DNA from 3 places in the Bacillus sp. L381 genome. Region 3 is predicted to be linked to each of the others. Evidence: riboswitches for the same ligand, from Rfam matches in the RefSeq annotation. Region 3 holds a riboswitch; each other region holds the start of a gene.
What was found. Region 3 has a riboswitch for thiamine pyrophosphate ahead of QRX25_RS06475 (ECF transporter S component). Riboswitches for the same ligand answer to the same signal wherever they lie in the genome.
Positions count from the first base shown of each region.

Region 1: another riboswitch for thiamine pyrophosphate. It lies ahead of QRX25_RS07455 (acetylornithine deacetylase); the one in region 3 lies ahead of QRX25_RS06475 (ECF transporter S component).
Region 2: another riboswitch for thiamine pyrophosphate. It lies ahead of thiC (phosphomethylpyrimidine synthase ThiC); the one in region 3 lies ahead of QRX25_RS06475 (ECF transporter S component).

Region 1 is NZ_CP127224.1:1,460,062-1,464,293, forward strand. It holds gene sigG (RNA polymerase sporulation sigma factor SigG) at 1-642, shown strand, start outside; gene QRX25_RS07450 (ABC transporter ATP-binding protein) at 771-1,568, shown strand; TPP riboswitch at 1,574-1,679, shown strand; gene QRX25_RS07455 (acetylornithine deacetylase) at 1,752-3,032, shown strand; gene QRX25_RS07460 (YlmC/YmxH family sporulation protein) at 3,093-3,344, shown strand; gene pgeF (peptidoglycan editing factor PgeF) at 3,499-4,232, shown strand, end outside.
Region 2 is NZ_CP127224.1:868,790-873,021, reverse strand. It holds gene QRX25_RS04315 (FAD-binding oxidoreductase) at 1-492, shown strand, start outside; gene thiC (phosphomethylpyrimidine synthase ThiC) at 534-2,306, opposite strand; TPP riboswitch at 2,427-2,537, opposite strand; gene QRX25_RS04305 (Type 1 glutamine amidotransferase-like domain-containing protein) at 2,587-3,285, opposite strand; gene QRX25_RS04300 (Na+/H+ antiporter NhaC family protein) at 3,366-4,232, opposite strand, start outside.
Region 3 is NZ_CP127224.1:1,268,451-1,272,682, forward strand. It holds gene QRX25_RS06470 (ABC transporter ATP-binding protein) at 1-1,013, opposite strand, end outside; gene QRX25_RS06475 (ECF transporter S component) at 1,000-1,599, opposite strand; TPP riboswitch at 1,781-1,894, opposite strand; gene QRX25_RS06480 (glycosyl hydrolase family 18 protein) at 2,055-3,317, shown strand; gene QRX25_RS06485 (transcriptional regulator SplA domain-containing protein) at 3,408-3,545, shown strand; M-box (ykoK) riboswitch at 3,652-3,817, shown strand; gene mgtE (magnesium transporter) at 4,052-4,232, shown strand, end outside.

The DNA.
Region 1 (4,232 bases), 190 kb from region 3:
CTGCGCCTTGTCTTAAGCGTCATTCAGAGGTTTAACAACAGAGGAGAGTATGTTGATGACTTATTCCAGGTCGGCTGCATCGGACTAATGAAATCCATTGATAATTTTGACCTCAGCCATAATGTTAAGTTTTCAACATACGCTGTACCGATGATTATCGGAGAAATCCGCAGATATTTGCGGGATAACAATCCGATCCGCGTCTCGAGGTCGCTTCGCGATATCGCATATAAAGCGCTTCAAGTAAGAGAGCGGTTAATCAGTGAGACAAGCAGGGAGCCGACAGCAGAGGAAATCGCCAAAGTTCTTGAAGTGCCCCATGAAGAAATTGTGTTTGCCCTTGACGCCATCCAAGATCCGGTATCACTGTTTGAGCCGATTTATAATGACGGCGGCGATCCGATCTACGTGATGGACCAGATCAGTGATGAGCGCAATAAGGATACACAATGGATTGAGGAGCTGGCTTTGAAAGAAGGCATGAGAAGACTGAACGAACGGGAAAAAATGATTTTGCGAAAACGCTTTTTCCAGGGGAAAACCCAAATGGAAGTCGCGGAAGAAATCGGCATATCCCAAGCTCAGGTCTCAAGGCTTGAAAAGGCAGCCATTAAACAAATGAATAAGAATATCCATCAATAACGGAAAAAGCCTTTAAACATTGTGTTAAAGGCTTTTTTCATGCGCCGGTTTACGTCTGTAAAAAAGTACTGTATTCTAATGTGTAAAAGTTTTAAGAAAATTTAAATAAATAAACGGGGGAAACCGCAATGATTTTACATCTGGACAATGTATCATTAAAAAGAAACGGCAAATGGATCTTGAAAGATATCAACTGGCGCGTTGAGAAAAACGAAAATTGGGTGCTGTACGGATTAAACGGTGCCGGAAAAACCGCTTTGCTGAATATGTTATGCTCATATTACTTCCCCACTTCAGGAGAGATGCAGGTGCTCGGCCACCATTTCGGCAAAACAGAGCTCGGTGACAGACTCAGAAGGAAAATCGGCCTTGTTTCAGCAGGACTTCAGCACAAATTATATACCGCGGATTCCGCTTTTGAAATCGCCCTGAGCGGCGCGTACGCCTCAATCGGGCTGTACGAAACCCCGAGTGAACAGGTGAGGGAAAAAGCGATCGGTCTTCTGAAGGATTTAGGCGCCATCAGTTACGCCGACAGAAGGTATGAGACGTTATCACAGGGGGAAAGGCAAAGAGCGCTGATTGCGCGGGCGCTTATGGCTGATCCGGAACTGCTGATTTTGGACGAGCCCGTGACGGGTCTGGATTTTATGGCAAGAGAGCAGCTGCTGGACACGATTACGTCTATCGCTGAAAAAGAAAATGCGCCGTCCATCCTTTATGTCACCCATCATGCTGAAGAAATTCTGCCGGTATTTGATCAGGCGCTGCTTTTAAAACAAGGCGAGGTGTTCGCCTCCGGGAAAATCAGAGACATGCTTTCAGATGAGCGGCTTACAGCGTTTTTTGATATGCCTGTCAATGTCTTATGGAACAACGGCCGCCCGTTTTTAACACGTGTAAAAGCGGCATCATCCGTAAAATAACATAACGTTCACCCTGGGGGTGCTGCCATGCAGCTGAGAGAGACGTTTGTCTCAACCCTTAACGGACCTGATCCGGATCATGCCGGCGGAGGGAAGCGGTGAAAAAAGCGGAGGAAGATCCGTTTTTTACCCGTTTCATTTGATGAAACGGTTTTTTTGATACAGCCAAAGGAGAGATGCTCAATGAATCAGCTTGACATGCTGCTGCACCAAGCGGAAAAACGGCGGGACGACTTAATACATATTGCTGAAAGGTTGATAGCCTTTCCGACTCCGGCCCCGCCGGCAAGAAATACGGCAGAAGCTCAGAAGTGGGTGGCCGGATTTTTAAAAGAAACCGGCTGCTCGGTCGATATGTGGGATGTGTATCCGGAAGATCCGAACGTAGTCGGCGTTTTAAAAGGGACAGATTCAAACCGGCATCAAAGCCTGATTTTAAACGGACACATTGACGTCGCCGAGGTTCAGGGTGAAGACTGGGACTCTGACCCGTTTCAGCCGCTCGTAAAAGACGGCATGCTGATCGGAAGGGGCGCTGCTGATATGAAAGGGGGATTGGCGTGTGTTCTTTTTGCTCTGAAGCTGATACATGATGCGGGCATTAAGCTTGCGGGCGACCTTATTGTACAGTCTGTGATCGGAGAAGAAGTCGGTGAGGCGGGGACGCTGGAGTGCTGCAAACGCGGCTATCACGCGGATTTTGCGGTTGTCGCGGATACAAGCAGCCTGCATATTCAAGGGCAGGGCGGTGTAATCACCGGCTGGATAGAATTGAAAAGCAAAAAAACATTTCATGACGGCATGAGGCGTAATCTGATTCATGCGGGCGGAGGCGCATTCGGAGCGAGCGCAATCGAAAAAATGGCGAAAATCATCACTGCCTTGGGTGAGCTGGAGCGCCACTGGGCGGTAACGAAAAGCTATCCCGGCTTTGCGCCCGGCACCAATACAATCAACCCCGCCGTCATTGAAGGGGGAAGACACGCAGCGTTTGTCGCCGATGAATGCCGGTTATGGATTACCGTCCACTTTTATCCGAACGAAACACACGAACAAGCAGCCGCTGAAATCGAAGACTATATAAACCGTGTTTCTGACAGCGATCTGTGGCTCAGGGAGAACAGGCCGGTGTTCAAATGGGGCGGATCTTCCATGATTGAAGACAGAGGCGAGGTGTTCCCCGCGCTTGAAATCGACCCCGATCATCCGGCAGTTTCTGTCCTGGCGGCATCACACTCAGCTGTCAAAAAACAGGAGCCGGTCATTGATGTTTCCCAAACCGTAACTGACGGAGGGTGGCTTCATAATGCCGGGATTCCGAGTGTAATATACGGGCCCGGTGATTTAAAAAACGCCCATTCCGTAAACGAGGAAGTATCCGTTGATGAGCTTATGGACTATACAAAAGTCATGCTGAGCTTTATCCTCACCTGGTGTAACCGCAAAAAAGATTGCCCGATGTGACAAGGTTCAGCCCGGCCGTTCATATAATGGGAAAAAGAATGGGCGAAGGGCGTGATACGAATGATCAGCATATCTGAATTTCAAATAAAAGATGTGGTAAACGTGTCGAACGGAAAAAAGCTCGGCAGCATCGGTGATATTGATATTAACGTGACGACGGGGAAAATTCAGGCGATTATTTTAGGCGGCAGCGGAAAAGTTCTCGGTTTTTTCGGAAAAGAAGAGGAAATGATCATTCCTTGGCGAAATATAGTTAAAATTGGGGAAGATGTCATCTTAGTGCGTGTAAACGAACCAAAGGGGGGAGCGTAATCCTCCCTTTACTTGTAAAATGCCGGAAATCTCAATGTTTCCGGCACATTTATTTATCCGATTTTTCAATCAGCCGCTAAACGTATGCTTGAAATTGTGTTAAAATGAGTGGGAAATTACGCTTTTTTAATGTTTGTCGAAAGGTTGGATCCTCATGAATACATATCACCCGTTTAGTTTTACCACCCCCTCGGCACTCATGATAGAAGACTGGAATCGTGTGAATCAGCATAACACAAAGGTCATCGCCGGATTCACAACCAAAAACGGCGGTGTCAGCAATCCTCCGTATGAGTCATTAAATACCGGATTGCACGTCCGGGACGAAGCTCATGATGTTGTGAAAAACCGTGAAGTCATAGCGTCCTTATGCGGTACTGATCTGGATTCCTGGGTATTCGCAGATCAGACACATGAAAACCGCGTCCGACACGTGACGGCCGGGGATAAAGGAAAAGGGGCGAGAGACTATTCCTCCGCATTCCGCGGGACGGACGGGCTCTATACGAAAGATACGAATCTTTTTTTGGCCCTGTGTTTTGCAGACTGTGTGCCCTTGTATTTTTATGACCCGGTGAATTCCATTATCGGCGCTGCCCATGCCGGATGGAAGGGGACGGTCAGACAAATCGGGCGCATCATGACGGAACGCTGGGTAAACGAAGAAGGCTCGCGCTTAACAGATATTCAGGCTGTCATCGGTCCGTCTATCAGTGCAGGAAGCTATACCGTCGACGACCGCGTCATCAATGAAGTCCGGGCGCTGCCTTTTTCGGCTGAATCCGCCATATGTGAAACGGAAAAAGGCCAGTATCAGCTTGATTTAAAAGAGGTCAACCGCCTTCTTCTGATACATTGCGGCATTCCGGAAGAAAACATTTCAGTCAG
Region 2 (4,232 bases), 400 kb from region 3:
AGAGCGGCAGCCTTTTTTAACAGACGGGGAGGCAATGAGCCGCAAAAGATAAAGCGGTCAGGATCCTTTATTGAAAAACCTTTGTCAACACGCGCAATTTCCACTTTAAAGCGCTACTTGCAGCACGCTCCGAATAAAAACGCCAGTGTCTGGCAGCAATCTCTCGGCGGGGCAGCCGGACGAATCGCTTCGGATCAAACGGCATTCTATTATCGAAACGCAATCATTGCCCAGGAATATTTAACAAGCTGGACGTCTCCTGAAGAGGAAAGACAAAACGTCCGCTGGATCGAAGGGCTGAGAACATCTCTTTCAAGAGAAACGATGGGGGATTACGTGAATTGGCCTGATATAGACATCAGAAACTGGCTGCGGACATATTACGGAGAAAATGTTGACCGCCTCCGTCAAGTCAAAACGAAGTATGACCCGGAAAACGTATTCCGCTTTGAGCAGAGCATCCCGCCGCTTCGAAGGTTATCGTTTTTCTAAAAAAGATGAAGATGGACACACTCCATCCTCATCTTTTCTTTTTATTGATATAAACGGCTTCCTTTCTCTGCAAACTCTTTTGCTTTTTCCTTCAATCCTTCATTGACGGCCTCGTCTTCAGTCAGACCGTTTTCTTTCGCATAATCGCGAATATCCTGAGAAATTCTCATGCTGCAAAACTTCGGACCGCACATCGAACAGAAGTGAGCCGTTTTTGCGCCTTCAGCCGGCAGCGTTTCATCATGATATTCCATTGCTCTTTCAGGATCAAGCGACAAATGAAATTGATCGCGCCACCGGAATTCAAACCGCGCCTTAGACAGAGCGTCATCACGGATCTGAGCACCCGGATGCCCTTTGGCAAGGTCTGCGGCATGCGCCGCGATTTTGTACGTAATGACGCCTTCTCTTACATCATCACGATTCGGCAGGCCCAAATGCTCCTTCGGGGTGACATAACAAAGCATCGCCGTGCCGTACCAGCCGATCATCGCCGCGCCGATCGCCGAAGTTATATGGTCATAACCCGGAGCGATATCTGTCGTTAATGGCCCGAGCGTGTAAAAAGGCGCCTCTTTACAAATTTCCATCTGCTTGTCCATGTTTTCCTTAATTTTATGCATCGGCACATGGCCCGGTCCTTCAATCATCACTTGCACATCATGCTTCCATGCGATTTCCGTCAATTCTCCGAGAGTCTCCAATTCAGCAAATTGCGCTTCATCATTGGCATCTGCAATCGAACCAGGACGCAGCCCGTCACCAAGAGAAAAAGCAATATCATATGTCTTCATGATTTCGCAGATTTCTTCAAAATGCGTGTACAGAAAGCTTTCCTGATGATGAGCAAGGCACCATTGCGCCATAATTGCCCCGCCGCGGGAGACGATCCCCGTCGTGCGTTTGGCCGTTAACGGGACGTAACGAAGCAATACGCCGGCATGGATGGTGAAATAATCCACGCCCTGCTCCGCCTGCTCAATCAGTGTGTCACGATAAATTTCCCACGTTAAATCCTCGGCAGCGCCATTTACTTTTTCAAGCGCCTGATAAATCGGCACCGTCCCCACAGGCACGGGGGAATTGCGGATGATCCATTCACGTGTCGTATGAATGTCTTTTCCCGTCGATAAGTCCATCATCGTATCAGCGCCCCAGCGAATCGCCCACGTCATTTTTTCGACTTCTTCTTCGATAGAAGACGTAACAGCCGAGTTGCCGATATTTGCATTGATTTTCACATGAAAATTCCGGCCGATAATCATCGGCTCGCTTTCCGGATGGTTGACGTTAGAAGGAATAATCGCCCGGCCGCTCGCCACCTCTTCCCTCACAAATTCGGGAGAAACATGCTCGCGTATTGCGATAAACTCCATTTCCGGCGTAATGATGCCTTTTCTCGCATAATGCAATTGTGTTATGTTTTTCCCTGCCTTGGCCCGCCGCGGCTTCCGCTGTAAACCGGGGTATTCGGCAGTATGATCTTCTTTTTTATAGCCGTTGTCCTCAGGCTTTACAGTCCTTCCAGCATATTCCTCTGTATCGCCGCGCCCGGTAATCCACTCTGTGCGGACCGGCCTGAGACCTTCATGAATATGAATCTGTACATCCGGGTCTGTATACGGTCCGCTCGTATCATAAACACGGACCGGCGGATTCTCCTCTTCACCGAACGCCCCCGTTGTCGCACTCAGGCTGATTTCCCGCATCGGCACTCGTATGCCAGGCGAAGAACCCTTTACATAAACCTTTTTACTGCCTGAAAAACTCGACATAATGGAAATGTTCGCTTGCTGTACTGATTGATTTTGCATACAAATCTCTCCTTTATCATTTGAATAACAGAATCAAGCTCAGCACCAGCACAAAAAACCGGGTTCAATAGAGAACCCGGTTTTGCAGTCAGAAAGAAACTATTATTGTTTTCATCAACAATAATAAAACCTTTACTTCCCCACGCTGGTACGAACCAGATCAGGTCCAAAGGGTTAAGAAGCCGCCGCTTCTCTCTCAGCCCGCTTAAACGGGCACCCCCAGTAACTATGAATTTCGGTTTCATCGTAACATAAGTTGTATACAAAAAAAAGCATATTATTAAAATTCAGATAACGAAGCGGTCATAAGCTCTGTGTCCCTAACGCCTTCTTCGGTATCAAAAACCCGATACCCCTTTGCCGTTTCCCGGGAAGAGACAGCTTGGAACAGCTGACCGTCTTTATAATGCAGCGCAGCGCCGTCATCAGCGGCATAGCCTTCCCGGAGTTTCTTTTCTGAAATCAGACGGTGATACGCCGGTCTGCGCTCCTCTTCTCCGTCATAGTGCGGACAAAAGCTGCCCGGCAAAAACCCTAAAGCTCGCAGCTCTCTCAAATCTCCCGCTGAATCCGTCACACCTTCTTCAAACCAGCAAATCGCCCCGGCGCTGAGGCCCGCCAGGATGATGCCGCTTTCCCAAGCCTCACGAAGAATAAGGTCAAGCCCCCACTCTTTCCATAAGACAAGCATATTGCGGGTATTACCGCCGCCGACATATATAATATCTTTCTTCATGAGAAAAGATCTGAGGTCAGAACGAGGCGGTTTAAACAGCGACAAGTGATCAGGCTCACACTCCAGCTTATGAAAGGCCTGATAAAACCTGGCGATATAATTCTCCGAATCTCCGCTTGCCGTCGGCAAAAAACAAACTCTCGGCTCTGGTCTCACCGACTGCTCCAAAATATATTGATCCAGCACAAGATGATCCGGCTCCATGGAAAACCCCCCGCCGCCCAATGCAATAATCTGCTTCATCGCCATCACCTCTTTTTTCTCAAGTATAACTTAAAAAAGCGTTATCCCATTCCGGATGCCGCCTTCAAATTATTTCTTTGTTATCTGAAAAATGAAAAGACACCGTATAAAACAACGGAGATCCCTGCAGCGATAAGCGCCGGAACAAGCTTCGAACGGGCATACTTCACAACATCGATCCCCAAAACCGTACAGGTTGTCACCGTATTATCACTGAGAGGGGAAGCAAACGCTCCAAATGTTCCGCTGGCAAAAACGGCCCCAATCGCTAATAATAAGCTGGTATGCGACTGAACCGCCAGCGTCACGCCGAGCGGCATTAAAAGCCCCCAAGTCCCCCAAGATGATCCGATAAAATAGGATATAACCGCTCCAAGTATAAAAAGAGATGGCGCAATAAACATATGGGGGATCCATGACGTTAAATGAGAAGTAACATATTTCGAAAACCCCAGATCCTCAGATACTGCTGTTACGGCCCAAATCAGCGATAACATAATAATAACGTTTACCAATTCGTTTCCGCCCTTAATAAAATGCGTCACAAGCTCGCTTGCGTGAAAACGCTGAAACATAAAAAGAGCAAATGCTGCAATAACCGCTGCCAATAATGCGGTTAACATGACGCCAAGCATATCGCTTTTGATAAAAGCATTCAAAAACCCTTGTGCTTTTGAATGGCCGTCCCACCAGCTGAGAAACAGTGTTAACAGTAAAAACAGCCCGATTGGAATGATTAAATTCCACGGCCGAATCGGTGTTTCCTTAATATAAGCACGGTGCGCCGAATCTAACTCCTCCTGCTGGTCAGCATGTACATCCCCGCCCTTTTCGAACATCCCCGTGTGTCCTCCGTGAATATCCGGGATCGTCCCTGTTTCCATGTTAAATGAGCCGGAGCCTTTTGAAAGCAATACACCGCTGTTCTGCGGGATCGGTTCCGTATG
Region 3 (4,232 bases):
GCGGCGGACAGGAGCGTGGACTTCCCTGTTCCGTTAGGACCGGCAATCGCAGTAATTGACCCTTTTTTTACGGAAAAGCTCACATCCTGAAAAATGATATCCGTTCCTCTTTTGCATGACAGCCCGTGAACACTCAGTGCTTCCTCTGCCGAAAGCGCGGCGGACCGGGGGCGGGGAAGAGCCGGTACAGATTTGTGAAACAGACTTTCTTTGCACAATGTAAAAGGAATGTTGACGTATTTCTGCAATAGGATCACCCGCGGAATCGGAATGCCGAGTCTCGTCAGCTCTTCAAGCTTTGTTTCAAAGATAGCGTCCGTCTCTCCGTCCATCACGATCTGACCGGTTTCGTCAAGGACAATCGTCCTGTCCATCCACGGCGCCCAATGATCAAGCTGATGCTCGATTACGAGAAGGCCGAAGTTTCTTTTGGCTTGAAGTTCTTTGATCAGCCGCACAAATTCACGGACGGAATATGGATCAAGCTGTGCCGTCGGTTCGTCCAAAATAATGAGTTCCGGATCCATCGCAATGATACAGGCGAGCGCCACTTTTTGTTTTGAACCGCCTGACAGCGAGGCGATCGTTCGTGTTTTCAGATGAGTGATTTCTAATTTTTCCAAAACGTCATCGATGATGGTATCCATATCTTCTTTTGTATATTGCAAATTTTCCAGACCGAAGGCTATTTCATCTTCAACCGTCAGCATGCAAAACTGCTGATCCGGATCTTGAAACACCACTCCGATGGATGCAGCGGCGGGCTCTGCCAAGTTTGAAAGCGGTGTTCCGTATAAGGAAACGGTTCCCGTTTGAACCGCATCACAGGCTTCCGGGTACAGGCCGTTTAAACAAAGGGCGAGCGAGCTTTTGCCGCATCCGCTCGGTCCGAGCAATAAAGCCCGCTCTCCTTTGCGGAGCTGAAATGACACGTTTTGAAAAATCGGCTTTTCATCCTGATCATAAGAAAAGGTAAGACGGCGGGCCGATAGAAGGGGTTCAAATACCTGCATCTTGGTTCACCTGTTTCTTTTTCTTCTTCAATTCTTTTCCGAGAGCCATGCCGTTCAGCACTCCCGTGTAAGCCAGCGCATCACTGATTACTTTGCCGAGAAGGCCGGCAAGAAGCGCGCCTGAGGCCAGACGGATGAGAAGCATGACGGTTAATAAACCCGGGTTCAAAACAGAGTACCCGGAAACGAACAAATCATAAATGAAGCTCGTCACAGAAGATCCCATACCGGATAAAAGAAGCACAGGCAGGGTATAAATCCGCCAGCGTGTCGCTAAAAAGACCGCTTCCGCACCGATTCCCTGTGCGATGCCGATCAGAATCACCATCGGTCCTGACGGATTTCCGAGTAAGCATTCCACAAACGCGGCGATGATTTCAGAAACGAGCGCCGCTCCCGGTTTTTGAATAATGTAGGCGGCAATCACCGAGACGATAAACCAAATGCCGTAAATCGGTTCGTAGCTCATCCGGCCGAAAAACCCTGCCGCTATATTGCTTGCATGAGTTGATAATAAATAAATGACAGCGAATACAACACTGATGACGGACATGACGACAATTTCTCTCATTTTCCAATTTTTCATTCTGATCTCCTGCTTTCTTATCGGATAGTCCTATGTATGAAAGAGTTGATTCTGTTACAGGCGGTTCATATTCAGTTTCATAATGCGGTGTCCTCCCCCGTTTTTTAATGAAAAATAAAAAACTGCATATCCGAGGGAATATGCAGCAGCAGAACGAAAACGCATGGGAAAGAACCCGCGCTCCGGTCAATCTGCACTTCCCCACGCTGGTATTATCCAGATCGGGTTATAAGGGATCAAAACACGCTTGCCGCATGTTTTATCTCAGCCGATAACAGCACCCCTAGTGCGTTTCCTATACAGTTTTTTATGATGACATCATCATAGTTGATCATGTCTGATTTGTAAACAGCCTTTCTCGAAAACAGAGTTTGGAATCGGACCGGATAATCATTCATAAAGATAGGAAGAGTGTATATCACGCCCTTTTGATCAAAAGGAAACGGAGGACATCTATGTTTGTTCATACAGTGCAGTCTGGCGACTCGCTATTTTCCATCAGCAGAAAGTACGGATATCCTGTTGACAGCATCAGAAGCGTCAACGGACTTGAGGAAACGAATATCGTTCCGGGGCAGGCGCTTTTGATCCCTCTTAATGAATATACGGTTCAGCCGAATGATACGTATGCTGTTATCGCAAGTAAGGCCTATGTGTCGCAGATGCAGCTGATGCAGGCAAACCCGAATATTCAGCCGAACCGGCTGCGGCCGGGTATGAAAGTGAAGATCCCTGATATATCTAACTATCTGGCAGGAACCCTGCAATTTTATGTCATTCGGACACCTGAAGCGGACAGAGAGTTAATTAATGATTTTGCGCCCTATTCATCGGCGATTTCTTTGTTTGAATATCATTTTGGCCCGAACGGAGATATCATTAATAATTTAAACGACAGAACCGCGATAGAAACCACATGGCAAAACAGAGTGAGGCCGCTTGCCGTCATCACGAATCTGACAGAAGGGGGGTTCAGCCCTGAATTAGCTCATCAAGTCCTGCAAAACCCGACGGCGAGAACAAACCTCGTCAACAATATCGTCTATTTGACTGTAAGAAAGGGATACGGCGGTGTAAATATTGATTTTGAACGGGTCAGAGAAGCCGACCGGGATCTTTTTACCGGATTTCTCCGGCAGTTAAAAACCCGGCTCTCGGAGCACCAGCTCGCGTTAACAATATCGGTTCCGGCGAAAACAAGTGAAGCAGTGCCGTGGCTGAGGGGATATGATTACGGCGGAATCGGAGCAGTCGTCGATTATATGTTTATTATGGCGTACGATTGGCACCACGCAGGCAGTGAGCCGGGAGCCGTGGCGCCTTTGACAGAGGTCAGAGAAACCATCAATTTTGCCATCAGCAGGGTCCCGAGAAGAAAAGTGATACTCGGTGTTCCGCTGTACGGGTATGATTGGGTGATTCCGTACCGCCCCGGAACGATCGGATCCGCCATCTCCAATCAGCGCGCCATGGAAACAGCCATGAAGCATCAATCAGTGATCCATTATTCCCAGCAGGATCGTTCCCCTTACTTTCGGTATACTGATGAAAATGGGAGAACGCATGAAGTATGGTTTGAGGATGTGCGGAGCATGAGTGAAAAAATGGTTCTCGTGCGGCAGTACGGACTGCAGGCGATCGGCGCGTGGCAATTAACGCTCGGCTTCAAACCGGGACCGTGGCTGCTGCGGAACTTCTTCACGATCCGAAAAATATAGCTGTATGTCCGCTTCATCTGGTGATTTTTTCTTTCCTATGATAACGGATCTTCTTTTGGACAATCTAAAGTTGAAAAGGAGGTCTGTCCCATGAAGAAAAGGGAAGAGCAGTATATCAACGAGGCTGAGTATGTACCGCACCCGACAAAAGAAGGGGAATACGCGCTCATGCTGCATGAATCATATCATTTCCTTTCTGAAGAAGATGAAAGCGATCTGCCGGAATAAGGGCTTTATGCCTTTATTCCATTTATTTTATAGGCATATGCTGAAATAACAAATTTAAGGTTGACACATTCCTTTTTTTTCTGTAATCTCAGTGTGTCAATTCAAATAAGAACTTCGTTAGGTGAGGCTCCTGTATGGAGATACGCTGCTGCCCAAAAATGTCCAAAGACGCCAATGGGTCAACAGGAATCATCGACATAAGGTGATTCTTAACGCAGCTGGATGGCCGTCCTATGCCATACAGTGCTAAAGCTCTACGATTGAAGGCCCCGCACGTTTATTTGCCGTGCTTGTTTTCGCCTTCATATCGGAAGGTTTTTTTTATGCCTCAAAACGTACATGACTGAGCATGATAAGGAGGTGCGGAGTATGGATTCTCCCCATTCGAGTATGTCAGAAGAAGTACCCATATACAGCCAGATAACCAATGACGACATGATGAGGAGACAAACCGCCGCACTTCCCTTGACGGACGGCGCGTCTCCGTAAAGGAGGTACGAGTCCCGATGGTCCAAAACATGACCTATGACGAACTCATATTACGTATTATCATTTTATTGCGGGACGGGAAAATTAAAGAATTCCGGAGCATGATAGATGAGCTTCAGCCCTATGATATGGCGTTTTTATTTAAAGAAATGCCGGAAAAGCACCGGGCCCGCTATCTGTCATATATGACGGTTGACG